3 regions of the Burkholderia crassaminum genome follow, and region 3 is predicted to be linked to each of the others. Evidence: riboswitches for the same ligand, from Rfam matches in the RefSeq annotation. Region 3 holds a riboswitch; each other region holds the start of a gene.
What was found. A riboswitch is a leader RNA that binds a small molecule or an ion and turns the genes downstream of it on or off. The one in region 3 is predicted to bind cobalamin.
Positions count from the first base shown of each region.

Region 1: linked by a shared signal. The riboswitch ahead of cobA (uroporphyrinogen-III C-methyltransferase) and the one ahead of ACPTTF_RS13295 (FecCD family ABC transporter permease) in region 3 are both predicted to bind cobalamin.
Region 2: linked by a shared signal. The riboswitch ahead of ACPTTF_RS18920 (CbtB domain-containing protein) and the one ahead of ACPTTF_RS13295 (FecCD family ABC transporter permease) in region 3 are both predicted to bind cobalamin.

Region 1 covers NZ_OZ183799.1:1,875,311-1,884,785, forward strand. The annotation lists gene bamE (outer membrane protein assembly factor BamE domain-containing protein) at 1-435, shown strand, start outside; gene ACPTTF_RS08595 (cobyrinate a,c-diamide synthase) at 654-1,958, opposite strand; gene cobO (cob(I)yrinic acid a,c-diamide adenosyltransferase) at 1,961-2,563, opposite strand; gene ACPTTF_RS08605 (cobalamin biosynthesis protein) at 2,601-2,978, opposite strand; gene cobA (uroporphyrinogen-III C-methyltransferase) at 2,975-3,724, opposite strand; cobalamin riboswitch at 3,895-4,133, opposite strand; cobalamin riboswitch at 4,258-4,521, shown strand; gene ACPTTF_RS08615 (HoxN/HupN/NixA family nickel/cobalt transporter) at 4,710-5,768, shown strand; gene cobW (cobalamin biosynthesis protein CobW) at 5,795-6,883, shown strand; gene cobN (cobaltochelatase subunit CobN) at 6,890-9,475, shown strand, end outside.
Region 2 covers NZ_OZ183800.1:386,225-395,699, reverse strand. The annotation lists gene speB (agmatinase) at 1-532, shown strand, start outside; gene ACPTTF_RS18940 (MFS transporter) at 587-1,912, shown strand; gene metE (5-methyltetrahydropteroyltriglutamate--homocysteine S-methyltransferase) at 2,083-4,377, opposite strand; gene ACPTTF_RS18930 (LysR family transcriptional regulator) at 4,503-5,411, shown strand; gene ACPTTF_RS18925 (CbtA family protein) at 5,434-6,156, opposite strand; gene ACPTTF_RS18920 (CbtB domain-containing protein) at 6,170-6,379, opposite strand; cobalamin riboswitch at 6,413-6,551, opposite strand; gene ACPTTF_RS18915 (histidine phosphatase family protein) at 6,602-7,189, shown strand; gene ACPTTF_RS18910 (inorganic phosphate transporter) at 7,375-8,967, shown strand; gene ACPTTF_RS18905 (2OG-Fe(II) oxygenase) at 9,273-9,475, shown strand, end outside.
Region 3 covers NZ_OZ183799.1:2,872,249-2,881,723, reverse strand. The annotation lists gene ACPTTF_RS13320 (SIMPL domain-containing protein) at 1-346, opposite strand, end outside; gene ACPTTF_RS13315 (EVE domain-containing protein) at 528-989, opposite strand; RNA gene ssrS (6S RNA) at 1,061-1,242, opposite strand; gene ACPTTF_RS13305 (cell division protein ZapA) at 1,324-1,638, opposite strand; gene ACPTTF_RS13300 (ATPase) at 1,635-1,985, opposite strand; cobalamin riboswitch at 2,140-2,393, shown strand; gene ACPTTF_RS13295 (FecCD family ABC transporter permease) at 2,677-3,675, shown strand; gene ACPTTF_RS13290 (ABC transporter ATP-binding protein) at 3,672-4,487, shown strand; gene cobT (nicotinate-nucleotide--dimethylbenzimidazole phosphoribosyltransferase) at 4,543-5,598, shown strand; gene ACPTTF_RS13280 (adenosylcobinamide-GDP ribazoletransferase) at 5,588-6,364, shown strand; gene cobC (alpha-ribazole phosphatase) at 6,349-6,933, shown strand; gene ACPTTF_RS13270 (cobalamin-binding protein) at 7,037-7,954, opposite strand; gene cobD (threonine-phosphate decarboxylase CobD) at 7,951-8,970, opposite strand; gene cbiB (adenosylcobinamide-phosphate synthase CbiB) at 8,963-9,475, opposite strand, start outside.

The sequences.
Region 1 (9,475 bases), 1.0 Mb from region 3:
GATCCGATGGCGTTCGGTAATCTGCAGCCGGGCGTCTCGACGACCGAAGACGTGCTCCGCCAGGCGGGCAAGCCCGAGATGGTCAGGCAGGGCGACGACGGCTCGCAGCGGTTCGAATATCCGCGCGGCCCGTACGGCACGAGCACCTACATGCTCGATTTCGGGCCCGACGGCCGGCTCGTGTCGATCACGCAGGCGCTGACGGCGGCGAACATCGCGAAGGTCGTGCCCGGGATGTCGAAGGACGACGTGCGGCAACTGCTCGGCAAGCCGACCGAGATCGCGCAATACGCGCTGAGCCATGAAGACGTGTGGAGCTGGCACTGGGCCGAGGGCGGTGTATCGGGCGACGCGATGTTCAATGCGCATTTCTCGCCCGACGGCACCGTGATCCGCACTTCGCGTTCGGAAGCGCCGGGGCGCGAAAAGCCCTGACATGTCGAAGGACGCAACGCATGCGGCGCGGACTGGACATCGGCAAGGTCGCCACGGCGACTGAATGCGAGATGTACCCAATCTATCGCGAAACGGATGACACGATCGATGTGATTCGAATCTTCCATCAGCGGATGGATATCGAACGGCACCTGTAGCTGCGCCCGTCGAGCGGTGCGATCATTGCCGGTCGGCTCATCATCGCTGCATCGATCAACCTAGAACGCTTCGCCGCTGAACAACGCCACGACCGCATCCGGATTCGACGGCCAGTACATGTGCATGTAGGTCGCGACGATTGCGCCGTGGCGATAGACGGCCTCGCCGCTGCCGGCCGCGCCGTCGGGGCGCGCCGCATGCGCGACTGGATCGAGCGGCGTCGCGAGCCGCGAGTAGTGGAACGTATGGCCCCGCATCGAGCCGTGCCGCGTTTCGAGCTGCTGCATGCCGAGCGCCGCGAACCGGCGCTGCATCGTCGCGTGGCCCGGCAGCAACCCCAGCATCGGCGTCGACGCGCCGTCCACGTCGGTCAGCGATTCACTCAGATACACCATCCCCCCGCATTCCGCGACGATCGGCCGGCCGGCCGCCGCATGCGCGCGAATCGTCCGTGCGGTTGCCGCATTCGCCGCGAGCGTCGCCGCATGCAGTTCCGGATAGCCGCCCGGCAGGAACAGCGCGTCGCAATCGTCCGGTACCGGTTCGTCGGCGAGCGGCGAGAAGAACCTCGACTGCGCACCGAGCGCGTCGAGCAGCGCGAGATTCGCCGGATAGATGAACGAGAACGCCGCGTCGCGCGCCACCGCGATCCGCTTGCCGGCGAGCGCACGCGGCAGCGGCGCCGCGGCGTCCGGTTCCGCGAACGCGACGGCGGGTGGCAATTCAGCGAGCGCCGTCTGCGCGAGCACGTCGGCCGCGCGATCGAGCCGGGCGTCGAGATCGTCGATATCGGCCGGCTGGTGCAGGCCGAGATGCCGCTCCGGCAGCGCGATGCCCGCATCGGCCGGCACATGCCCGAGCCAGCGCAGGTCGTCGGGCAGCGCCTGTTGCAGCAGCTCCGCGTGCCGGGCCGAGCCGACGCGATTGGCCAGCACGCCGTGAAACGGCAACCCCGGCCGGAACCGGGCGAGCCCGAACGCGATCGCCGCGAACGTCTGCGCCATCGCCTTCGCGGAAATCACCGCGACGACCGGCACGCCGAACGCAGCCGCGAGATCGGCACTGCTCGGCGTGCCGTCGAACAGCCCCATCACGCCTTCGATCAGGATCAGGTCGGCCTCGCGCGCGGCATCGGCAAGCAGCGCGCGGCAGCCGGCCTCGCCGACCATCCCGAGGTCGAGCGCATGCACGGGGGCGCCGCTCGCGCGTTCGAGCAGCATCGGATCGAGAAAGTCGGGCCCGGTCTTGAACACGCGCACACGGCGGCCGAGCCGGCGGTGCAGCCGCGCGAGGCCGGCCGTCACCGACGTCTTGCCCTGGCCCGACGCGGGCGCACTGACGAACAGCGCGGGGCAGGCGGGCATGCTCAGAACTCCACGCCGCGCTGCGCCTTCACGCCTTGCTCCTTGTACGGATGCTTGACGAGCCGCATTTCGGTGACGAGGTCGGCCGCATCGATCAGCGCATCGGGCGCATGCCGCCCGGTCACGACGACGTGGACCGAATCGGGACGCGCGACAAGCGTCGCGAGCACTTCGTCGAGCGGCAGGTATTCGTACTTCAGCACGGTGTTCAGCTCGTCGAGGATCACCATCCGGTAGTCGCCACTTTCGATCATCCGGCGCGCCTCGTCCCAACCCTTGCGCGCGGTCGCGATGTCGGCGTCGCGGTTCTGCGTGTTCCACGTATAGCCGTCGCCCATCGTCACGAAATCGCATTCGGCAACCGCGCCGAGGAAGTCGCGCTCGGACGTGTGCAGCGCGCCCTTGATGAACTGCACGACACCGAGCCGCATGCCGTGGCCGAGCACGCGCACGGCCATGCCGAACGCGGCGGTGCTCTTGCCCTTGCCGTTGCCGGTGTTGACGATCAGCAGGCCCTTTTCGTTGGTGGCGGCGGCCTGCTTCTTCTCGTGGCCCGCGCGGCGGCGTTCGGTCATCCGTTGATGGGATTCGGTGTCGGTTTTCATCGGATTGATCCTGTCGAAAGAAAGCGAAACAAAGGGTTCAGAGCGGGCCGGCAAGTGCGACCGTCACACCGTCCCGGATGGATTTGGGGCCCAGCAGCCGGCCGTGCGGCGCCGCGAGCTGCGCGCACGGCTCGGCCACGCCCGCGACGCCGAAGCGGGCGAGCGCGGCACCCGACGGACCGCTCGCGGCCAGTTCGGGGCGGCTCGCGAGTTGTGCCGCGTCGAACGCGACGAGCGGCCAGCCGCGTCTCGCGCACAGCGTGCGCAGCGCGCGGGCACGCGCCTTGTCGGCGAGCGTGGCGACGAGCGCCGGTTCGGCAGCCGGGTACAGCCTCAGCGCCGCGCGGATCGCGGCATCGAGCTGCGCGGCCGTCACGCCCGCGCGGAAACCGACACCGAGCGCGACGCGCATCATGCGCCGCTGCCGAGTGCGGCACGTACCGCGGGATCGTTGGCGAACGCGGCGACGCGGCCAATGACGAAGATGGCCGGCGAACCGATGCCGGTCGCGCCGACGTGTTCGACGAGCGTGTCGAGCGTCGCGAGCACGTGCCGTTGTCCGGGGCGCGTCGCATTCTCGATCGCCGCGCACGGCGTGTCGCCAGGCAGGCCGCCTTCGCGCAGCGCGGCTGCAATTGCGTCGAGCCGGCGGATCCCCATATAGATGACGATCGTCATGTGCGTGGCGGCGAGCGCACGCCAGTCGGGTTCGTCGGCGCCCGCGCCGTGGCCCGTGACGAAGATCACGCCCTGCGCATCGCCGCGCTGCGTGACCGGGATGCCGAGCGCGGCCGGCGCGGCGATGCCGGCCGTGACGCCGCTCACGACCTCGACTTGAAATCCCGCCGCGCCGAGCGCGGCCAGCTCTTCGCCGCCGCGGCCGAACACGAACGGATCGCCGCCCTTGAGCCGCGCGACGCTGCGGCCCGCGCGCAGATGCGCGAGCATCGCCGCGACGATCGCATCCTGCGGCGTCGATGCATGACCGCCGCGCTTGCCGACGTGCTCGATGTGCGCGTCGGCACGCGCATGGCGCAGCACGTCGGGGTTCACGAGATCGTCGACGAGCAGCACGTCGGCCGCGCCGATCGCGTGGACGGCCTTGAGCGTCAGCAGGTCGGCGTCGCCGGGGCCGGCGCCGATGAGCCAGGCCCGGCTCATCGGGCGCGGCACGGCGCGCACCGTGTCGAAACAGGGGAATAGGGCAGGCGGGCGGCACGGCGGCGGCCAGCAGACAGGTCACGCATGACGGATCGAACGAAGCCCGCGCGGACGCGGGCGGAATGCGCACCTCATCCGTCCCCCGCGGATCGGGCGTTCGGCGAGCATCGGGCTCGCCCCTTGCGTCGGCCGGTATCCGGGCTGGCCGCCGGCCAGGCCGCAGCCTTCCCGCCCGGTTAGAAGGGCAGTGGCATCGTGGGCGGCATGGGCGCGTGCGCGGGGAAGCGCGTCGCGCGGGCGGCGTACCGTTGCGGGGACAGCACAGGCCGGGCGGTAATCCGCCTCCTGTTTCCCGTTTAACTGCATGCGCGGAATGCGCATGCGAGCACCGAACGCGGCGCTACGATAGCACAGCGATCCGCCCGCGCGAACCCGCTTCGCCGATGCCGGAAGCGGCCTCCGGCGTGGCGCGGCGGCCATGCAAGACGCCGTTCGGCGGGTCGCGCCGCCTTGACGCTCCCGCCCCCGGCGCCTACACTCGCACGCGTTTTGGTGCTCGCGCGTGCCCTCCGGCGTGCGCAGTTAAACGGGAAACAGGGAGCCTGCCTGCGTCGCAGTCGAGCCAACCTGTGCTGCCCCCGCAACGGTAAGCGAACGCATCGTGCCCGCCGCGATGCAACGCCGCTTCGCCGCATGCCGCCTGCATGCGGACGACCGCCACTGGATGCCCTGCGTATCCGGGAAGGCGAAGCGGCGTGTTCGTCAGCCCGGATACCGGCCTAAACGTTGGGGTTCAGCGCCGCGGGGAAGCGGCGCATCGTCCACGGCCGCAGCGTGCCCGACACCCGAGCGTTTCCCGATCCCCGTCGTCCGGCCGCCTGCGCGAATGCGCATGACCCGGTGCGACGAAGGGCCGGACCGCGCGGGGCCGCGCAGCGACGGCCGTGTTGGCATGCTTCATGTCGACCGTTCGCAAAGGAGCGTCATGCTCGATTCGCTGTTCCGCCTGTTCAACGACAGTCCGTCCGGGCTGCGCGGCAAGATCGTCGCGATCTATGCGCTACTGATCGCCTTCAACGCAGGCGCGTGGATCTGGGCGTTCGCCGCCTTCCACGGCCAGCCCGTGCTGCTCGGCACCGCACTGCTCGCGTACGTGTTCGGGCTGCGTCATGCGGTCGACGCCGACCACATCGCGGCCATCGACAACGTCACGCGCAAGCTGATGCAGGAGGGGCGCAGCCCGCTCGGCGCGGGCCTGTTCTTCTCGCTCGGCCATTCGACGGTCGTGATCGTGATGTCGGTCGTGGTGACGCTCACGGCCGCGTCGCTCGCGCGCTTCGAGAGCCTGAAAGCGTGGGGCGGCGTGATCAGCACGAGCGTGTCGGCGTTCTTCCTGCTGGTGCTCGCGATCGCGAACCTGCTGATCCTGGTTTCCGTCTACCGGACGTTTCGCGCCGCGCGGCGCGGCGAGCCGATCGTCGACGCCGATCTCGACCTGCTGCTGAACCAGCGCGGCGTGCTCGCGCGCCTGTTCCGTCCGCTGTTCCGGCTGGTGTCGCGCAGCTGGCACCTGTATCCGGTCGGGTTCCTGTTCGGCTTCGGCTTCGACACGGCGACCGAGATCGCGCTGTTCGGCATCTCGGCGGCGCAGGTGCAGGGCGGTCTGTCGTTCTGGTCCGTGATGGCGCTGCCGATACTGTTCACCGCCGGCATGACGCTCGTCGACACGACCGACGGCATCCTGATGATGGGCGCGTATCGCTGGGCGTACGTGCGGCCGATCCGCAAGATCTACTACAACATGACGATCACCTTCGTGTCGGTGCTGGTCGCCGCGCTGATCGGCGGCATCGAGGTGCTCGCGCTGCTCGCGGACAAGCTGTCGCTGCAGGGCCCGGTGTGGGACTTCGCGTCGATGGTGGCGTCGCACTTCGGCGTGCTCGGCTATGTCGTGATCGGCCTGTTCCTCGCGTGCTGGCTCGTGTCGGCCCTGATCTACCGGTTAAAACGCTACGACGAGATCGACGTGACGATCTCGGCCTGACTCTTCCTTACGACCCTGGATATTCCATGACCCTACGCAAGCTTCCCGTCACGATCGTCACGGGCTTTCTCGGCAGCGGCAAGACGACGCTGATGCGCCACATCCTGCAGCACGCCGAAGGCCGCCGCATCGCGGTGATCGTCAACGAATTCGGCGAACTCGGTATCGACGGCGAAATCCTCAAGGGCTGCGGCATCGGCTGCGAGGATGCCGACGGCGCGCAGGGCGAAGCGTCGGGCCAGCTCTACGAGCTCGCGAACGGCTGCCTGTGCTGCACCGTGCAGGAAGAGTTCTATCCGGTGATGGAAGCGCTCGTCGAGCGCCGCGCGGACATCGACCACGTGCTGATCGAGACGTCCGGCCTCGCGCTGCCGAAGCCGCTCGTGCAGGCATTCAACTGGCCGACGATCCGCAACAGCTTCACGGTCGACGCGGTCGTGACCGTCGTCGACGGGCCGGCTGCCGCCAGCGGCCAGTTCGCGGAGAACCCGCAGGCCGTCGAGGCGCAGCGCCGCGCCGATCCGAACCTCGACCACGAATCGCCGCTGCACGAGCTGTTCGCCGATCAACTGTCGTCCGCCGATCTCGTGATCGTGAACAAGGCCGATCTCGTCGGCGACGCGGAATTCGCGCAGATCGAAACCGCGATCCGCGACGAGATCCCGCCGCAGGTGAAGATCGTGCGCGCGACGCGCGGTGAACTCGATCTCGCGATGCTGCTCGGTCTCGAATCGGCATCGGAAGAAACGATCCACCTGCGTCACGACCATCACGGCTCGGCCGACGACGGCGATCACGATCACCATCACGACGATTTCGACTCGGTGGTCGTGTCGGGCGACGCCGGCACGCGCGAAGCGACGATCGCCGCGCTGCAGCGGGTCGTCGAAGCGCACACGATCTACCGCGCGAAGGGCTTCGCTGCGCTGCCGGGCGCGCCGATGCGGCTCGTGATCCAGGGCGTCGGCCGCCGCTTCGACAGCTATTTCGACCGTCGCTGGCAGGACGGCGAAACGCGCGCGAGCCGCTTCGTGCTGATCGGCGAAGACCTCGACGCGGCCGCGCTGCAACGCGCGTTCGACGCCGCGTGCGCGGCCGAGCCGCAACAGGCGTAACGCACGATGCATCTGCTGCGCACCACGCCAGGCGGCTTCGTCGACGATACGCAGGGTGTTGTCCGGATCGACCAGCAACCGGCCGACATCGTGATCCTGAGCTCGGCCGACACGACGCTGTCGCTGCTCGCAAGCGTCGTGCCGCAACTGCCGGCCGGCTTCCCGAGCGTGCGGCTCGCGAACGTCACGTTCCTGCGCCAGCCGGCGTCGGTCGATTTCTACGTCGACGACGTGTTGCAACACGCGAAGTCGGTCGTGATCGATCATCTCGGCGGCGAGGCGTACTGGCCGTACGGGATCGAGCAGGCCGTGTCGCTCGCGTCGAAGCGCGCCCAGCAGCTCGCGATGTTCTCGGGCGACCTGCAGGAGGACCCGAACCTCGTCGCGAAGAGCACCGTCGCGCCCGGCCTGTGCCGGCTGTGGTGGCGCTACCTGCGTGAAGGCGGCGTGCACAATGCCGAGGCGCTGCTGCGCAGCATTGCATTCCACACACTCGGGTTCGGCGAGGAACCCGAACCGCCGCGCCCGCTGCCGGCCGCCGCGCTGTATCACCCGGCGCGCGACCGCGCGAGCGTCGACGACTGGCGGCCGCGCTGGACGCCCGGTGCGCCCGTCGTCGCGATCCTGTTCTATCGCGCGCACTGGCAGGCCGCGAACACGGCCGTGTTCGACGCGCTGGCCGATGCGCTCGTGCGGGAAGGGTTGAATCCGCTGCCGATCGCGGTGACGTCGCTGAAGGATGCGGTGAGCCGCGAGGTCATCACGCAGCTCTGCGACATGCACGACGTCGCGCTCGTGCTGAACACGACCGCGTTCGCGGCCGGCTCGATCGACAGCCCCGAACACGACGTGCTCGCCGGCGACGCGCCGGTATTGCAGGTGATCCTGTCCGGCGGCAATCGCGACGCATGGGTGGCCGACAACCAGGGCCTGCATGCGCGTGACATCGCGATGCACATCGCGCTTCCCGAAGTCGACGGACGGATCGTCACGCGCGCGGTGAGTTTCAAGGGGCTCGCGTACCGCTGCCCGCACACCGAGGTCGATGTCGTGCGCTACCAGCCGGACGCCGAGCGGATCGCGTTCGTCGCGGCGCTCGCGCGCGGCTGGTGCCGGCTGCGCACGCTCGACAATGGCGAGAAGCGCGTCGCGCTGATTCTCGCGAACTATCCGCAAAGCGAAGGGCGGATCGGCAACGGCGTCGGGCTCGACACACCGGCGTCCGCGCTGCGCGTGCTCGCGGCGCTGCGCGACGCGGGCTACGCGGTGGCCGACCTGCCGCCCGACGGCGACGCGCTGATCGCGCGACTCACCGAAGGCGTGACCAACGACGCGGCCGTGCATGCGCTGCGCCCCGCGTTCCAGAGTTTCGCGCTGGCAGACTACGTCGCGCATTTCGCGCGGTTGCCGGCGGCCGTGCGCGACGCGCTGAACGAACGCTGGGGCCCGCCCGAAGCCGATCCGACGCTGCGGCAAGGGCGTTTCACGATCGCCGGCTGGCGCGCGGGCAACGTGTTCGTCGGCATCCAGCCGTCTCGCTCACGCGGCGAGAATGACTACGCGAGCTACCATGACGCGGATCTCGTGCCGCCGCACGCGTATCTCGCGTTCTATTTCTGGCTGCGCGATGCGTATCGCATCGACGCCGTCATCCACCTCGGCAAGCACGGCAACCTCGAATGGCTGCCGGGCAAGAGCGTCGCGCTGTCCGACGCGTGCTGGCCCGACCTGTCGCTCGGGCCGCTGCCGCACCTGTATCCGTTCATCGTCAACGATCCGGGCGAGGGCAGCCAGGCGAAGCGCCGCGCGCAGGCCGTGATCATCGATCACCTGATGCCGCCGCTCACGCGCGCGGAAAACTACGGCCCGCTGCAGGATCTCGAGCGGCAGGTCGACGAATACTACGAAGCGCTGATGGTCGACGCGCGGCGCGCGAAGCTGCTGCGCAAGACGATCCTCGCGACGATCGCCGAGCATCGTCTGCACGACGAACTGAGCGTGTCGCCGCCGCGTGATACGGGCGACGAGGATGCGCTGCTCACGCGCGTCGACGCGTGGCTGTGCGAACTGAAGGAAGCGCAGATTCGCGACGGGCTGCACGTGTTCGGCATGTCGCCGGCCGATCGCCAGCGACGCGACACGCTGCTCGCGCTCGCGCGCTTTCCGGTCGGCGACGGCAAGGGCGCACGCGCGGGGCTGATCGGCGCGCTCGCGCGCGATCTCGCGCTCGGCGACGACTTCGATCCGCTCGCGGCCGACTGGGCCGCGCCGTGGGTCGGCCCGCGCCCGGCGATCCTGCAGGCGCTCGACGCATCGCCGTGGCGCCATGCGGGCGATACGCGCGAGCGGCTCGAACGGCTCGCACAGCAATGGCTGGACGAGCTGTGTGCGGCCGATGGCGGCAACACCGGCGCCGACGCGATACCGTCCGGCGACTGGCCGCATACGCTCGCGGTGATCGAGCGCGTCCGCGCGACGCTGCTGCCCTCGCTCGACGCGTGCGGCGGCGAGGAAATGCGCCAGCTCTTGCGCGGGCTCGACGGCCGCTTCGTGCCGCCGGGGCCGAGCGGTTCGCCGTCGCGCGGCCGCCCC
Region 2 (9,475 bases), on a different replicon from region 3:
CAAGGTTGCATTGATCCACGTCGACGCACACGCCGACGTGAACGACACGATGATGGGTGAAAAGATCGCGCACGGCACGCCGTTCCGCCGCGCGGTCGAGGAAGGCCTGCTGCACGGCGACAAGGTCACGCAGATCGGCCTGCGCGGCACGGGTTACGCCGCCGAGGATTTCGACTGGTGCCGCGAGCAGGGCTTCCGCGTCGTCCAGGCCGAGGAATGTTGGAACAAGTCGCTCGCGCCGCTGATGGAAGAAGTGCGCGCACGCGTCGGCGATACGCCCGTCTACATCAGCTTCGACATCGACGGCATCGACCCGGCCTACGCGCCGGGCACCGGCACGCCGGAAATCGCGGGCCTCACGGTGCCGCAGGCACTCGAGATCATCCGCGGCGCGAAGGGGCTGAACATCGTCGGTTGCGATCTCGTCGAAGTCGCGCCGCCGTACGACCCGTTCGGCACCACGGCGCTGCTCGGCGCGAACCTCGCGTACGAGCTGCTGTGCGTGCTGCCGGGCGTCGCGTACCGCGACTGATCCCGGCACCACCACTATTCCAAATCAAAGGATTCCAGAGGAGCACACATAAAGATGGGGACTTCCGTCAAGCAACCCAAGCGGGCGGCGCTCGCGTCGTTCGTCGGCACCACGATCGAGTGGTACGACTTCTATAGCTACGCGACCGCCGCCGCCATCGTGTTCGGGCCGCTGTTCTTTCCCGGCGAAAACCGCTTCATCAGCCTGCTCGCATCGTTCGGCTCGTTCGCGGTCGGCTTCTTCGCGCGGCCGCTCGGCGGCGTGATGTTCGGCTATCTCGGCGACCGCTTCGGCCGCAAGCGCTCGCTGCTCGCGACGTTGATGCTGATGGCCGTGTCGACGGTCGCGATCGGCCTGCTGCCGACCCATGCGCAAGCCGGTGTGATCGCACCGATCCTGCTCGTGCTGATGCGGGTGCTGCAAGGCATCGCGGTCGGTGGCGAATGGGGCGGCGCGGTGCTGCTCGCCGGCGAGCATGCGCCGGAAGGCAAGCGGACCTTCTTCGCATCGTTCGCGCAGCTCGGCAGCGCGAGCGGCCTGATCCTGTCGATGCTCGCGTTCGGCGCGATCAGCACGCTGTCGAAGGAAGACATGATGAGCTGGGGCTGGCGCGTGCCGTTCCTCGCGAGTTCCGTACTGCTGATCGTCGGCTTCGTGATCCGTGCAAGCGTGTCGGAGTCGCCCGAGTTCGAGGAAATCAAGAAGAGCGGCAACATCGCGCAAAAGCCGCTGCGTGAAGCGCTCAAGTACTGGCCGCTGCTGCTGCTCGCGATCGGCGCGAACGTGTACGGCATCGCCGGCGTGTATTTCAGCAACATCTTCATGATCAGCTACGCGACGCAATTCCTGTCGCTCGACCGGTCGATGGTGCTGCATTGCATGACGATTGTCGCGGTGCTGCAGTTCGTCGTGCAGCTCGCGGCCGCGTTCCTCGCGCAGCGCTTCGGCACCACGCGCGTGCTGCTGATCACCGGCGCATGGGCCGCGATCGTCCCGTTCGTCATGCTGCCGCTCGTGCACATGGGCACGCCGCTGTCGATCACGGTCGGCGTCGGCCTCGCGACACTCGCGGAATCGGGCTATTACTCGGTGGTCGCGGGCTTCGTCAGCGGCATCTTCGTCGCACGCATCCGCTACACGGCGATCTCGATCGCCTACCAGGTGTGCGGCGCGCTCGCCGGCGGCCTCACGCCGCTGGTGGCGACCATCATCGCGCAGAACACCGCGCCGCAATGGTGGCCGCTCGCGATCCAGTACACGAGTGCCGCCGTGCTGTCGTCGCTGTGCGTGTGGCTGATCTCGCGCCGCGTCAGCATCGACGATGCCGGTGCGCCCCGCAAGCAGGACGACGCGCTGCCGCGCGGCGCGCGCACCGTGTAATACCCGCGCACCGGCGCAGGCAGCTTCACCCGCCCGCCCGGTCGTCGCAAGCAAGGGCAGCGCACCGCGCTGCCCTTTTTCATTTGCCCGTACGGAAGTACGAGCGCAAGGCAGGCATCGCGTTGCGCATGCCACCGAGCGCGCAATACGACAGGCCCGCGTTGCCCGCGTCAATGCACCTGGCTGCGCAGCGTCTTCGCGGCGGCGACCATGTTCGTCAGCGCCGGGATCACTTCCGCCCACTGGCGCGTCTTCAGGCCGCAATCCGGGTTCACCCACAGGCGCTCCGCCGGAATCCGTTCGGCCGCCTTCTTCATCAGGCCGACGATATGCGCCTGCGTCGGGATGTTCGGCGAATGGATGTCGTACACGCCCGGCCCGATTTCGTTCGGATACTTGAAGTTGTCGAACGCGTCGAGCAGCTCCATGTCCGAGCGCGACGTCTCGATCGTGATCACGTCCGCATCCATGTCGGCGATCGACGCGATGATGTCGTTGAACTCCGAATAGCACATGTGCGTGTGGATCTGCGTATCGTCCTGCACGCCGTTCGCAGTGATGCGGAACGATTCGACCGCCCAGCGCAGGTACTCGCCCCATTGCGCGCGGCGCAGCGGCAGCCCTTCGCGCAGCGCGGCCTCGTCGATCTGGATCACGCGCACGCCGGCCTTCTCGAGATCGAGTACCTCCTCGCGGATCGCAAGCGCGAGCTGGTAGCACGACACCGAGCGCGGCTGGTCATCGCGCACGAACGACCAGTTCAGGATCGTCACCGGGCCGGTCAGCATCCCCTTCATCGGCTTGTTCGTCAGCGACTGCGCATACGTGATCCATTCGACCGTCATCGCCTTCGGGCGGCTGATATCGCCGAACAGGATCGGCGGCTTCACGCAGCGCGAACCGTACGACTGCACCCAGCCGAACTGGCTGAACGCGTAGCCGTCGAGCTGTTCGCCGAAGTATTCGACCATGTCGTTGCGCTCGGCTTCGCCGTGCACCAGCACGTCGAGTTCCAGTGCTTCCTGCTCGCGCACGCTGCGTTCGATTTCAGCCTGCATCGCGGCCCGGTAGCCCGCATCGTCCAGCGCGCCGGCCTTGAACTGGCTGCGCGCGTGACGGATTTCGCCGGTCTGCGGGAACGAGCCGATCGTCGTCGTCGGGAACGCCGGCAGGTTCAGTCGCGCCGACTGCTTCGGCGCACGCTGCGTATAGGGGCTCACGCGGTTGCCGAGCTGCGCGTCGATCCGCGCGATCGCGGCCTTCACCGCCGGGTTGTTCACGCGCGGCGAGTTGCGGCGCGAATGGATCGCGGCAGCGTTCGCGGCCAGTGCATCGGCCACCTTGTCGCGGCCTTCGTTCAGCGCGGTCGCGAGCACCTTCAGCTCGTCGAGCTTCTGCAGCGTGAACGCGAGCCACGAGCGGATTTCCGCATCGAGCTTCTCCTCGCTCGCGAGATCCACCGGCACGTGCAGCAGCGAGCACGACGGTGCGACCCACAGGCGCTCGCCCAGTTGCTTCGCGAGCGGTTCGAGCCAGTCGAGCGTCGCGTTCAGGTCCGTCTTCCAGATGTTGCGACCGTTGATCGCGCCAACCGACAGCACGCGCTCGGCCGGCAGTTCGCGCACCAGCGCGTCGACTTCGTCGCGGGCGTTGATGGCATCGACATGCAGGCCGTCGACCGGCAGCGAAGCCGCGAGCGTCAGGTTGTCATGAAGCTGGCCGAAGTAGGTGGCGAGCAACAGCTTGATGCGGCGCGTTTCCAGCGCCTCATAGGCGGTGCGTAATGCCTGACGCCACTCGGCGTCGAGTTCGGTGACGAGAATCGGCTCGTCGATCTGCACCCATTCGACGCCCTGCGCGGTCAGCGTGTCGAGCAGCGCGCCGTACACGGGCAGCAGCTTCGGCAGCAGCGCGAGGCGGTCGGAATCGTCCTTCGCTTTGCCGAGCCACAGGTACGTGACGGGGCCGATGATCACCGGCTTCGCGTTCACGCCCTGCGCCTTCGCTTCAGCCAGTTGCTGCAACAGGCGCGACGGGTCGAGCGAGAAATTCGTGTCCGCGTGGAATTCCGGGACGATGTAGTGGTAGTTCGTATCGAACCACTTCGTCATTTCGCCGGCCGCGACGCCGCCGCAGCACGCCGCATGTTCTTCCGCCGACTGTGCCGAACGGCCGCGCGCGACGCGGAAATAGTTGTCGAGCGCATCGCCATGGAAATCCTGCACGCGCTTCGGCAGGTTACCGAGCGTGAAGCTCATGTCGAGCACCTGATCGTAGAACGCGAAGTCACCGATCGGGGCCAGGCCCAGGTCGCGCTGGTCGTTCCAGTGACGCTGCCGCAACTCGGCGCCGAGCGCCTTCAGCTCGTCGCGCGACGATTCGCCCTTCCAGTAGCGTTCGAGACCGAACTTGAGTTCGCGCTTCGCACCGATGCGCGGGAAACCGAGGTTGTGTGTCGTGACCATGAGCTGCCGTCCAGAAGAAGTGAAGATCCGGCAGCCATCATAGGGATTTCAAACCATGAAATAAAATGGCATTATTTCATTCATCCATTAAAGTTGCTCATGCATCTGTTACGCGAGCGATATCCATGCTGGAACGATTCCATCTCGTCGTCATTCGTGAGGTCGAGCGTCAGGGCTCGCTGACCGCGGCCGCCAATACGCTGCACCTCACGCAATCGGCACTCAGCCATACCGTCCGGAAAATCGAGCAGCAGCTCGGCACGCCGATCTGGGATCGGGAAGGTCGCGGCCTGCGGCTTACCCAGGGCGGGCAGTATCTGCTGAAGCTGGCGAACCGGCTGCTGCCGCAGTTCGAGCTCGCAGAGGAGCGGATGAAGCAGTACGCGAAGGGCGAGCGCGGCACGCTGCGCATCGGGATGGAGTGCCACCCGTGCTACCAGTGGCTGCTGAAGGTCGTGTCGCCGTACCTGTCGCGCTGGCCCGACGTCGACGTGGACGTGAAGCAGCGCTTCCAGTTCGGCGGCATCGGCGCTCTGTTCGGCTATGGCATCGACGTGCTCGTGACGCCCGATCCGCTGAACAAGCCGGGCCTGCGCTTCGACCCTGTGTTCGACTACGAGCAGGTGCTGGTGGTCGCCGACTCACACCGGTTCGCGAACGCCGACTACGTGACACCCGAGCAATTGACCGACGAGATCCTGATCACCTACCCGGTCGAGACCGACCGGCTCGACATCTACAACCAGTTCCTGACGCCGGCCGGCATCGTACCGAGGCGGCACAAGTCGATCGAGACGACCGACATCATGCTGCAGATGGTGGCGAGCGAGCGCGGCGTGGCCGCGCTGCCGAGATGGCTGGCCGACGAATACGCCGACCGGATGCCGGTCGTGCCGGTCAAGCTCGGCAAGAAGGGAATCGCGAAGCAGATCTTCCTCGGCATCCGCGAGGCGGATGCGTCGATCGACTATCTGGCCGCGTTCGTCGCGCTGGCGCGCGAATCGACCGGGAGCGCGCCGCGCATGCTGCGCTAGGCGCGCCCCGTTGCAATGCGCGTCAGGCGGCGCGCAGGCCGGTGCGTTCGCCGCGCTCGACCCATGCGCCGAACAGCAGGCCGATCGTCGTCCACATGATCACCTGCATGCCGATCGCCGCAACGCGGAACTTCCACAGCAAGGCCGCCGGGAAATCGGCCGGTAACTCGCTGATCGACGGCAGCCCGATCTGCACGGCCGCGATGATCGCGACAAACACGAGCCCGGCGACGATCGACGCGTTCCACTGGCCGAGCTTCGCCAGCAAATGGCGGCGCACGCTGACCGAGAACACCATCGTCGCGACCGAGATCGCGATCATCAGGAAGAACAGGCCAGTGCGATAGCCGATCGTGTCGGGATCGCCGACCGACGGCGGATTGGCCGGGTACTTGAGGTTCGGCACGATCACGAGCGCGACGAATGACGCCAGTGCGAGCCAGGCGGCCAGCGGCCGTGCCCGGAGGCGGCTGCCTCGCCCGTAGGCATACGCGAAGACCAGCGAGAACAGCCCGCCGAATGCCGCGCCGTAGGTCACGACGCCCGTCAGCAGACCGAGGCCGGCCTGCGTGTGGCGGCTGACCAGCTCGGGCTCCGGTGCGTCGCCCTTGGCGGCGTCGGCTTTTTCTTCGAAGGAGATTGCCTGATCGACTTGCGGTTCGCCGACGACTCTCGCGAAACCGAACGTGAGGAGGCCTGCGGCGATGCCTGCGAGCATCCCGCGCATGAGCAGCTTTCCGACCATCATGAACTCCGCGTCAGTGGCAGGGGAAGCCGAGCAGATGGCGGCCGTCGTGGACGAATTCGTGGACGTACATGCCCGGCACGAGTGACGTCGCACCTTGTTCCGCACCCACGAAATAAAGGGCGAGCAACAGGATCAGGCCGACGAACACGGCCCACGGCAACAGTTCACGGACGGGGATGGGCGCCGGCACGACCGCCGGCTTCAGCACTGCTTCGCTCATGGATGCACCTCAGGGGAATCGCGCCCCGGCAAATGTTGAATGGGTACGAAGGCAGGTCTGGCTTCCGGGATCATGGATTCCCCGGTTACAGTGGCGCGACCGCGCCGGAATTGCACCGGCTTCCGCGTTTCGTATCGGGCGAATTGTACGCGCGAACGTTCGCGTATTGAAGTAATCGCACGGTGGCGATCGCGTCCCGCCCCGGAGCCCCCGAAAACCGACATGAACATGCATGCCTCGCTGCGCCTGATCGCACACGCATCGACCCGGGCGATGCGCACCGGCACGTTTCCCGACGACGATCCGCTCGACGCGCACGGGCTCGCCGAAGCCGCGGCACTGCGCAACCGCTGGACGGACGTCGCCGGCTCGCTCGTGCTGTGCAGCCCGGCCCGCTGTGCGGTGCAGACCGCCGATGCATTCGGACTACGCGCCGACATCGACGACGCACTGCGCGACGTCGACTACCGGAACTGGCGCGGCAAGCGGCTGCACGACCTCGCGCGCGACCTGCCTGACGAATTGAGCGCGTGGATCGGCGATCCGTCCGCGTCGCCGCACGGAGGCGAATCGTTCGACGCAGCCATGCGCCGCGTCGGCGCATGGATGAACGCGCTGCAACACGGCCGCGACATCGTCGCCGTCACGCATGCGCCGATCGTTCGCGCGGCCGTCGCGCATGCGCTGCAGCTGGATCCCGACGCGGCAACCCGCATCGACGTTGCGCCGCTGTCGTGCACGACCTTCGCTGCGTCGCCGCACGGATGGAAGTTGATCGCCGACGACGATCGGCGCGACACTGCCACCTAGCCTCCTGCCGTGTTGCGTTCGCGATATCGCGCACGACGCAAGCCGACGTGCCGCGTCGTATCGCAATCGCATGGCGACGACCACCTTACGTCGCCGTAAGACATACCGTTCGCCATCCCTGCTGTCATCAAACTGACTGCTAGCCGAAGCTAGGATCAGTCGCGGTTCCCTTACGAGATACCGTCATGAATCAACCTGCTTCGTCTGCCCCGAACTCGCCGGGTTCCGTCGAGCGCACCAGACAGCTCGGCTATGCCGTCTTCCTGCTGGTGCTCGCGATCGGCGCGATCTATATCGCCACGCACCTGATCGACGATCTGTCGCCAGTGCGCGAAGGATCGCTGTTCCCGTACCTGATGCTCGGCGCCGCGTTGCTGATCGCGCTCGGCTTCGAATTCGTCAACGGTTTCCACGACACCGCGAACGCAGTGGCCACCGTGATCTATACGCACTCGCTGACGCCGAACGTCGCGGTGATCTGGTCCGGCATGTGGAACTTCCTCGGCGTGATGGTCTCGAGCGGCGCCGTCGCGTTCGGCATCCTGCAGTTGCTGCCGGTCGAGCTGATCCTGCAGGTCGGCAGCGGCGCGGGCTTCGCGATGGTGTTCGCGCTGCTGATCGCCGCGATCGTGTGGAACCTCGCGACCTGGTATTTCGGGTTGCCGTCGTCGAGCTCGCATACGCTGATCGGGTCGATCATCGGCGTCGGGCTGATGAACCAGTTGATGCACGGGCCGTCCGGCACGAGCGGCGTCGACTGGGGCCAGGCGCTCGGCGTCGGCAAGTCGCTGCTGTTCTCGCCGATCGTCGGCTTCCTGTGCGCCGCGCTGCTGCTGCTCGTGCTGAAAGCCCTCGTGCGGGTTCCGGAGTTGTACAAGGAACCGCCGAAGGATCAGCCGCCGCCGTTCTGGATTCGCTGCCTGCTGATCCTGACCTGCACGGGCGTGTCGTTCGCGCACGGTTCGAACGACGGGCAGAAAGGGATGGGCCTCATCATGCTGATCCTGATCGGTACGGTGCCGACTGCCTATGCACTGAACAAGGCCGTCACGCCGGCCGAGACGCAGACCTTCGTTGCGGTCGCAAACCAGGCAGCCACGACGTTCGGGAAGTACACGAACGGCGTCGCACCGTCTGCGAACCCGCGCGCCGACGTCGAGCTTTACGTGCAGCATCGCGAACTGACGCCGGCCGTGATCCCCGCCGTTCAGCAGTTGTCCACGTCGCTCGCGACCGCGGTTGGCGCGTCGGGCTCGATGGCGGCCGTGCCGCAACACGACATCGACAACGTGCGCAATACGATGTATCTGGTGTCCGAAGCAATCCGCCTGATCGAGAAGTCGGGTCAGCCCGCGTTCGCCGCCGACGACAAGCTCGCGATCGACAACTATCGCAAGCAGCTCGACCACGCGACCAAGTTCATTCCGACATGGGTGAAGGTTGCGGTCGCGATCGCACTGGGCCTCGGCACGATGGTCGGCTGGAAGCGGATCGTCGTGACCGTCGGCGAGAAAATCGGCAAGCAGCATCTGAAGTACGGACAGGGCGCGTCGGCCGAACTCGTCGCTATGCTGACGATCGGCGCGGCCGACGTTTACGGATTGCCCGTGTCGACGACTCACGTGCTGTCGTCAGGCGTCGCGGGCACGATGGCGGCGAACGGCTCCGGGCTGCAATGGAGCACGGTGCGCAGCCTCGTGCTGGCGTGGGTGCTGACGTTACCGGCGTCGATCGTGCTTGCCGGCGGGCTCTATTGGCTGTTCCGGTCGGTGGCGTGATTCGCGTTGCGACGGGTGGCCGGTGTGAGCCGGCCGCCTGTCGTGGAAGATTCGCCGCTCGCTTCTCTGCTTCTCTGCTTCTCCGCTTCTCCGCACTGATACGTCGCAGCCTTCGATGTGTCCGTGCGCGTCCCGTGCCCTCTCCTTTCACTTCCGAATTGAAGCGCAAGATCTGGAGCGCACCTGCGCACGAACGTCGCTAGACTGGGTTCATCGACTTTCTTCGTGGCTCCAACCGCGCACGCAATGCTTCCGAGCATTTCGCACGGTTCGGCGCCACATCGCTGACGAACCGAGGGATGCCCGTGAACATCGCCGATCTGCCACCTGCCGTCGAATCGCCGGACATCGCACAACGCCTCGACGCCATCGACTGGCCGACTGTCGGCGCCGAACTCGATCGCTATGGATGCGCGCGCGTGCCGAGCCTGATCTCGGCAAGCGAGTGCGCAGCACTCGCGTCGCTCTATCCGCGCGATGCGCTCTATCGCTCGCGCGTCGTGATGGC
Region 3 (9,475 bases):
AGATCTTGCCGTCGCGATCGGTGCTCGGATAGACGGAGAATGCGCCCGTGTGTGCCGTGACGCCCGATACGCCCTTCGCCTGCGACAGCGCTGCGTCGGCGCGCTGGTTCAATTGCGCGGTGAGGCTGCCCGGATCCTTGGCCTGCTGCTCGTAGAACAGCGTGATGTGGATGATGTCCTGCGGCACGTCGGCGCTGGCCTGTGACGACAGCGACAGCACGCCTGCCGGCTCCGGAAAGTGCGGGTTCGCGGTTTGCGCGTGCGCGGCGGGCGACGCGAGCGTCAGCGCGACGGGAACGGCGGCGGCAAGGGCGAGCGACAGCGCGAGTGCGGATTTCTTGGTCATTGTTGGACTCCTTGTGCGAGGGCGTGCACGCGGATCGCGCGTGCACGACGCGGGCGTACCGCGCGACGAAAAAACGACAGCCGGCTCGATCGAGCCGACAGCGGTTGCTTAGGCCGCGCGAAAGTGCCGCGAGTTCCGTGGCGGCGGCACGTACTGACCAGATTTGACCTTTGGCGTGCGCCTACTTCATCAGCTTTTCGGTGATGAACTTCCATTCGGCGCGCGTGACGGGCGTGATCGACAGCCGGTTGCCACGTGCGAGCACGCGCATGTCGGCGAGTTCGTCGTGTTCGCGCAGCGCGGCAAGCGGCACGAGCGGTGATTTTTTCACGTAGCGCACGTCGACGAGCAGCCAGCGCGGCGCTTCCTGGCTCGACTTCGAATCGTAATAGGGGCTTTTCGGATCGAACTGCGTGGGATCGGGGTAGGGCGTCGACGACACTTCGGCGAGGCCCGCGATGCCCGGCTCGGGGCAGCTCGAGTGATAGAACAGCACGCCGTCGCCGATCTTCATCGTGTCGCGCATGAAATTGCGCGCCTGATAATTGCGCACGCCCGTCCACGGCAGCGAGCGCTGCGGTGCGTTGGCGAGATCGTCGATGCTTGCTTCGTCCGGTTCGGACTTCATCAGCCAGTATTGCATGGATCGTGATCGACGCAGAAAGAGGCTGCTACAAAAGAAAACGGCATCGGGCTTCGCCCGATGCCGTTGGATAGGCCCCCGCCTTGGCCGCTAGGCCGGCATCCTGAACCTGAGGTTCAGAATTGGTCGCAGTTAGCAGCACTTCGGGTACATCAGACAGAGTGACGCGCGCGCCCGTGCTACAAATTTCCGCAACCGTGCACATGGCATTGGTTCAAGGAATATATGACCTTGGCGAACCAGGCAGGGAAGCTGACTGAACTGTGAATCGATGCGCCAATTTGACCACCGTTGATCGCCGAGATCAAGGGGAATCGACGTATCGATTAAAACGTTACTGCGTCTCGTGCTGTGCGAGCACCGCGCCGAGCTGTTCGTTCATCTGGTGCATTGTACGACGGATTTCCTCCGCCGGAAATGCTTCACCGTGCCGCACGCTCGTTTGCAGCCGCAGCAATTCGGAAGCGAGCGACAGCGCCGCCATCACGGCGATGCGATCGGTGCCGCGTACCGAGCTGTTCGAGCGGATTTTCGACATTTCGGCGTCGACACGCGCGACCGCTTCGAGCAGCGCCGCTTCGGTCTCGGCCGAACAGGCGAGCCGATAGGGCTGACCGAGAATCGAGACTTCGATCTGCTTGGTGCTCATGCATGTTCTCCGTGGCTGGCCGCGTCATCGCCATCCGTACGCGCCTGCCCATCCAGCAGGTCGAGCTGGTTGTCGGCTTGCTCCGCACTTTTCGAGCGCGGCAGCTTTTCGAGAATCGCGTTCAGCTTCACCTGGGCGTCGTCGATCTTTGCCGACAGTGTGTCGCGCTCGGCTGCGAGCGCATTGCGTTCGTCGCGCAGTTGCGCGAGTTCCGCGCGGACTGTGTCCGCGTCCGCGCGCAATTGCGCGACTTGCTCCTCGAGCGCGAGCCGTTCCGAGTGATAGCGCTTGTTCAGCGAAATCAGACGGCCAATATTTTGAGATAAGGTTTCGAGTTCGTTGAGCATTTGCTGCGTCCTCTAAAGACCCAGCATTTTAGCGCGGAATAACGCGCAAACCGACATCTGTAACGTTTCCAGTCGTAACACCCCTGCTTCTTGCCGCGAATCAGCGCGTCCCGTGCGTGCCCGGACGCTTCCTTGACGCTCGTGCGAGCGGCTCCTAAACTGGCGCCGCCTCGGTGCTCGCGCGTGGAACGCGCGGTTAAACGGGAAGCAGGGCGTGGGCTCCGCCAGGAAGCCGCCAACCTGCGCTGCCCCCGCAACGGTAAGCGGCCGCGTCGCATGACGCAGGCCGGCTCGGGCGCGTTTCGCATGCGGTTACCGCAGGCGGGCGCGGGCCACTGCGCGTTTTCGCGCGGGAAGGCGAGCCGGACCGCCGCCAGCCCGGATACCGGCCGAGGCGGGAAGCCCGCACGGGCTTCGTGACGCGCGGCCTGCGGGGAAGCAGGGTGCGCAATGCTTCACGGGATGGATCTTCGATGCCGACCCCAATCGTCGTCGGCGCCGATTTCTGCCATCTTGGTGACGTTTGCGAACGAGGCGAGCGCCGAAGGCCGCCGCGCACGTCGACCACCTGACCGACAAGGATCACGAGCTTGGGGATGCCTGCAACACGTCGCACTGTGCCGATGTCGCACCCGGCCGGCAGCAGTAGCGCGCCGATGCGCGCAGCGTCGTCCGTCGCGCGGAGGGCCGCATGAGCGCCGCGCGCGCCGCGGCGATCTGGGCCGCGCTGGCCGCCGTGGTCGCGTTGCTGTTCGTCGCGTCGCTGTCGATCGGCAGCGTGCCGATGTCGCCGTGGCAGGCGCTCGCGTCGCTCGTGCCGCATGGCGGCGACACATTGTTTTCCGATATCGTTCGCACGCTGCGTTTGCCGCGCGCACTCGCGGGCTTCGCGTGCGGCGCGCTGCTCGCGCTGGCCGGCGCACTGTTGCAGGTGTTGCTGCGCAACCCGCTTGCCGACCCGTACGTGCTCGGTGTGTCCGGCGGTGCGGCCGGTTTCGCGCTTGTCGCGATGATCGCGGGCGGCGCGTGGTGGCTCGTCGATGCGTCGGCGTTCGCGGGCTCGCTCGTGTCGGTCGCGCTCGTGCTCGGCCTCGCGCGCCGCGAGCTGTGGCGCGGCGAGTCGCGCGACGCGTCGCCGCGGCTGCTGCTCACGGGTGTCGTGATCGCGGCCGGGTGGGGCGCGCTCGTCACGCTGTTGCTGTCGCTCGCGCCCGATGCACGGCTGCGCGGGATCATCTTCTGGCTGACCGGCGACCTGAACGGCGTGACCGCGCCATGGTTCGCGTGGGGTGCGCTGCTGCTGGCCGCATGCATCGCACTGCCGGCCGCGCCGCAACTGAACGTGCTGCTGCGCGGCGATGCGACGGCGCTTGCGCTCGGCGTGCCCGTTGCGCGCCTGCGTGTGCGGATCTATCTCGTCGCGTCGCTGGCCGCCGCGGCCGCGGTGACGACGGCCGGCACGATCGGCTTCGTCGGCCTCGTCGTGCCCCATGCGCTGCGGCTTGCCTTCGGCAACGACCAGCGGATGCTGCTGCCGGCCGCGATGCTCGCGGGCGGCGGCGGCGTGATGGCGGCTGACCTGCTCGCACGCACCGCGATCGCGCCCGCGCAGTTGCCGGTCGGCGTGATGACTGCGTTGATCGGCGTGCCGGTGTTCCTGTGGATGTTGCTCAGGAGGCCGATGCGATGACCCATGCCGCATTGCACGCCACCGGCGGCGAGATGCGCTACGCGGCCGTCGACCTGACGCTGAAGGCCGGCGCGCGCACGCTGCTCGACGGCTTCACGCAGGCGTTCCGCCCGGGCGAGATCTGGTGCATCGCGGGGCCGAACGGTGCGGGCAAGACGACGCTGCTCGCGACGCTCGCGGGGTTGCAGACGCCGGCCGGCGGACGAGTCGAGATCGATGGCCGGCCGCTCGCCGCGTGGCAGCCGGCGCCGCTCGCGCAGCGCCGCGCGCTGATGCCGCAGCAACTGCACGACGCATTCAGCGCGACCGTGTTCGACACGGTGCTGCTCAACCGCTTTCCGTATCTCGGCGGCTGGGGCTGGGAGCGAGACGGCGACCGCGCGGCCGCGCGCGACGCGCTGGCGACCTTCGACCTGGCTGCGCTTGCGTCGCGCGACGTGCTGTCGTTGTCGGGCGGCGAGCGGCAGCGAGTCGCGCTGGCCGCGACGCTGTGCCAGGACGCGCCGTTGATGCTGCTCGACGAACCGCTCGCGCACCTCGACCTGCATCACCAGATCGATTGCCTGACCGCGCTGGCCGCGTGGCTCGACGCGGGCCCGCGCACGGTGCTGTTCTCGTGCCATGATCTGAATCTCGCGCGGCGTTTCGCGACGCATGCGCTGTTGCTCGACGGCCGCGGCCACGCGTGGGCCGGCCCCGTGCATGACGTGCTGACGCCCGAGCGCGCCAGCGATGCGTTCGGTTATCCGCTCGTGCTGATCCGCGAGAACGGCCGCGATGCGCTGCTGCCGGCGTGGCCCGAGCGACAATGACGTTTCCTTTTCCGATGCGCGGCGCATACCGCCGCGCCAACGACACGGCTCCTTGATGACGACCCCGACCCACTTCCCGCCCGCGATCGCGCCGCTCGACGACGCGCTGCGCAAGCGCCTGCAGCACGTAATCGACCACAAGACCAAGCCGCCCGGCAGCCTCGGCCAGCTCGAGGCGATCGCGCTGCAGATCGGCTTGATCCAGCACACCGAGCGGCCGGTCGTGCAGCGTCCCGTGACGATCGTGTTTGCCGGCGATCACGGGATTGCCGCCGAGGGCGTGAGTCCTTATCCGCAAGCGGTGACCGCGCAGATGGTCGCGAACTTCCTCGCCGGCGGCGCGGCAATCAACGCGTTCTCGGGCGTCGCGCAGAGCACGCTCGAGATCGTCGATGCGGGCGTCGCGTCGCCGCTGCCGCTGTCCGACCGGCTGGTGTCGCTGCCGGTCGCGCGCGGGACGCGCAACTTCGCGGCGGAGCCGGCGATGACGCGCGACGAGGCGATGACGGCGCTCGCGGCCGGCGCGGCGCGCGTGCGCCTGCATCGGTCGCTCGGCACGAACACGATCGGCTTCGGCGAGATGGGGATCGCGAACACGTCGTCGGCCGCGTGCCTGATGAGCCGCCTGCTCAGCGTGCCGATCGACGCCTGCGTCGGGCGCGGCACGGGCCTCGACGACCAGGGCCTCGCGCACAAGCGCGCGGTGCTCGGCCGTGCGCTCGTCAAGCACTCGCACGCGATTGCACCGCTCGACGTGCTCGCGACGTTCGGCGGCTTCGAGATCGCGATGATGACGGGCGCGTATCTCGCGGCCGCGAGCGAGCGGATGACGATCCTCGTCGACGGTTTCATCGCGACGGCCGCGCTGCTCGTCGCCGAGCGCATCGCGCCCGGCGTGCGCGACTACTGCGTGTTCTCGCATACGTCGCACGAGGCCGGGCACCGGCGCATGCTCGAGCATTTCGGCGCGAAGCCGCTGCTCGCGCTCGACCTGCGGCTCGGCGAAGGCACCGGCGCGGCGCTTGCGCTGCCGCTCGTGCGTGCGGCTGCTGCGTTCCTCACGGAAATGGCGAGCTTCGAATCCGCGGGTGTCGACAATCGTGACGCCTGATCGCGCGCGCGGCGTGCGAGCCGAACTGCGCTACTTCTTCGTCGCACTCGGCTACTTCACGCGCGTGCCCGTGCCGCGCACGATCGGCTACGCGGCCGGCGATCTCGACCAGGCCGCGCGTTATTTCCCGCTCGTCGGCGCATGCGTCGGCGCGTGGGGCGCGCTCGTGTATCTGGTCGCGCTGCGCGCGTTGCCCGTGTCGATCGCGGTCGGGCTGTCGATGGCCGCCACGCTGCTCGCAACGGGTGCCTTTCACGAGGACGGCCTGGCCGACAGTTGCGATGCGTTCGGCGGCGGCTATACGCGCGACGACGTGCTGCGCATCATGCACGACTCGCGGATCGGCACGTTCGGCGCGGTCGCGCTCGTGATCGCGCTCGGCGTGAAATGGCAGGCGCTTGCGTCCATGCTGCCGCTGCGTGCCGCATGGACGATGATCGCCGCGCACGCGGCGAGCCGCGCGGCGGCCGTGAGCTTGCTGATGACGCTCGACTACGTGCGGCCCGAAGGCAAGGCGAAACCGGTCGCGCAACGGATGGGGGCACGCGCGGCGTGCGTCGCCGCGCTGTTCGGATTGCCCTGGCTGTTCTGGCCCGACTGGCGCATGGGGGTCGCCGCATGCGTTGCGCTCGTGCTCGTGCGCGCGTGGGCAGCCCGCTATTTCGTGAAGCGGATCGGCGGTTATACGGGCGACTGCCTCGGCTTCACGCAACAACTGTGCGAACTGGCGATCTATCTCGTGGTGCTCGGGTGGACGTCGTCCTGATCCGTCATCCGTCCGTCGGCGTCGAGCCGGGCGTCTGTTATGGACGCAGCGACGTGCCGCTCGCCGCGCCGGCCGATGCGGGGGCGCATGCCGTGCGCGCGCATCTGTCGGCTCTCGGCGCGCCGCCGCCCGAACAGATCTGGACGAGCCCGCTGATGCGATGCGCGTCGGTTGCCGAACGGCTCGCGCAGGCATTCGATGTGCCGCTGCAACGCGATGCCGGCTGGCAGGAAATGGATTTCGGCGCGTGGGAAATGCAGCGCTGGGACGATATCGATCGCGCCGCGCTCGACGCGTGGGCGGCCGACCTGATGCATGCGTGCGCGCACGGCGGCGAAAGCGTCGCGCGGTTCGCTGCCCGGGTCGCACGGCAGGCCGATGCCGTGGCGCAGTTCGACCGACCGCAATGGGCCGTCACGCATGCGGGTGTGATCCGCGCGTTTGCATCGCATGTACTGCGCGTGCCGCTCGATACACTGTTGTCGCGGCCGGTGCCGACAGGGGGTGTCGTCTGGCTGCGGGCCGATGCCGCCACGCGAACGTGGGAAGTGGTGCACTGGGACGAATAGGCGCGCCGGCGTCCGCATGCGAACGACGCAGCGCGCGTTCGATCTGTGTCAAACACGGGCGCATCGGGCGCAGGTGCGCAATGCGCGCGCAAGTCTCCGGAAATCAGCGCACCGGCCGCCGTGCACGCGCGGCATCGAGATCCTCGCACAGCGCGGCCGCGCCCTGCGCGATCCGCGGCGACGGCCGCGTCAGCAGATCGCCGTCGATCGCGAACAGGTTGTTGCGCGCCACGGCCGTCAGCGCGGGCCACGTGCGCCAGCGCGCCAGGCTCGGCAGCGGTTCGTCCGTGCGCGATGCGCCTACGCCGGTCGTCACGATCGCCTCCGGATTCGCCGCGAGCACCGCTTCGTCGGTGACGGTCGGCACGAGCGGCTTGAGCGATGCGAACACGTTGCGGCCGCCGCACAGCTCGATCACGTCGTTGATCAGGTGCGCGCCGTTGAGCGTCATCAGCGGCCGGTCCCAGACCTGGAAGAACATCGTGACGGGCGCTCGCGCGGCATAACGTGCGCGCAGTGCCGCGATGTCGCGCGTATAGGCGGCCGCGGCCGTATCGGCAGCCGGTTGCGTGCCGAGCAGCGTGCCGAGCCGGCGCAGCGACGCCGCTACGTCGTCGAGATGCTTCGGTTCACTGAAGAACAGCGGGATATGCAGCGCGCGCAACGCGTCGGTCTGCCGCTCGGCATTGCCGTGCCGCCAGACGACGATCAGGTCGGGCTTCAGCGCCGCGATCCGCTCGAGGTCGAGCGCCTTGTTGTCGCCGACGCGCGGTATCGCTTGCGCGGCGGGCGGATAGTCGCTGTACGTGACCGTGCCGACGAGCTTCGCGCCGCCGCCGGCCGCGTAGACCAGCTCGGTCGCGTGGGGTGCGAGGCTGATCACGCGCTGCGCGGGCGCAGGCAGCGTGACGGTGTTGCCGGCGTCGTCGCGCGTCGTGACATCGGCATGGACAAGCGGCGCGTGAGCGAGTGCGGCCAGCATCGCGACCGGTGTCAGCCGGCGAAACATGCGCGCATTCATGCGGATTCCCGTTGCAGCAGCGGCACGCAGTGGGCGAGTGCGTCACCGAGGCGCTGCCATTCGGCTTCGCTGCCCGGCAGGCCGACGCGTGTGCTCGACGGTGCCGGGAAGTGCCGCGTCCAGATCCCGCGTGCCGCGAGTGCCGCATGCAGTGCCGCTGCCCGCGGGTCGTCGGTCCAGCTGAAGAGCGGCGTCGCACGGACTGCGAAGCCGTGCGCGCGCAGCAATGCTGCCAGCCGCTCGCCGTCGGCCGCGAGCCGCTCGCGGGCGGCGGCCTGCCATGCGCGATCGGCGAACGCCGCCGCGACCGCGTGGCGTGCCGGACCGCCGACCGTCCATGCGCCGAGCATGTCGCGCAGCGCGGCGATCTGGTCGGGGCACGCGAGCACGAAGCCTGCGCGGATGCCGGCGAGCCCGAAGAACTTGCCGACCGAGCGCAGCACGACGAGCCCCGGGCGATCGACCTGCGGCGCGAGCGATTGCGTCGCGCCCGTATCGGCGAACGCCTCGTCGACGATCAGCGTGCCGCCGCGCGCCGCCAGTTGCGCATGCCAGCCGAGCAGGCGCCCGGCCGGCACGAATTCGGCGGTGGGATTGTTCGGATTCCCGACGATGACGTGGCGCAACGTTGCAGGCAACGTATCCGTGCCGATGTCGAGCGCGACGACGCGATGGCCGTGGCGCGCGAAAGCGGGCGCATATTCGCCGTACGCGAGCGCCGCGACGCCGGCGTCGCCGGTCGGCAGCAACGCGGGCAATGCGCGGATTGCTGCCTGGCTGCCGGCAACCGGCAGCACGTGTGCGGGATCGGGCGCGTGGTAGTACTGCGCGGCGCAGGCCGCGAGGCCGTCGCCGTCGTCGGGCAGCCGGCGCCATGCGTCGGCCGGGACGGGGGGCACCGGATAGCCGACCGGATTGATGCCGGTCGACAGGTCGAGCCATGTGTCGTACGGAATGCCGTGGCGGCGTGCGGCTTCATGCAGGTTGCCGCCGTGCGCGATGTGGATGTCAGACATGATGGGTGGCCATGACGAGTGCGCCGCTCGCGACCAGCAGCGCGAGCCACAGGGCAAGCGTGCGCGTGACGAGCGACAACGCGGCGACGATGTGGATGGCGGTCGCCGTTGCGCCCGTGCCGAGCGCGGGACGATCCTCGATCTCGCCGTGATAGACGGCCGGGCCGCCGAGCTGCACGTTCAGGCTGCCGGCGCCGGCGGCCATCACCGGGCCTGCGTTCGGGCTGTCCCAGTGGCGCGCCTGCGTGCGCCAGCAGCGCCATGCGGCGGCCGTATCGCCGAGCAGCGCGTAGCTCGCGGCCGTGAGGCGCGCGGGAATCCAGTTGAGCGCGTCGTCGAGGCGCGCGGCGGCCCAGCCGAAGGTCAGGAAGCGCGGCGTGCGGTAGCCCCACATCGCGTCGAGCGTGTTCGCGAGCCGGAACAGCAGCGCGCCGGGGCCGCCTGCGACGACGAACCAGAACAGCGCGCCGAAGATCGCGTCGTTACCGTTCTCGAGCGCGGATTC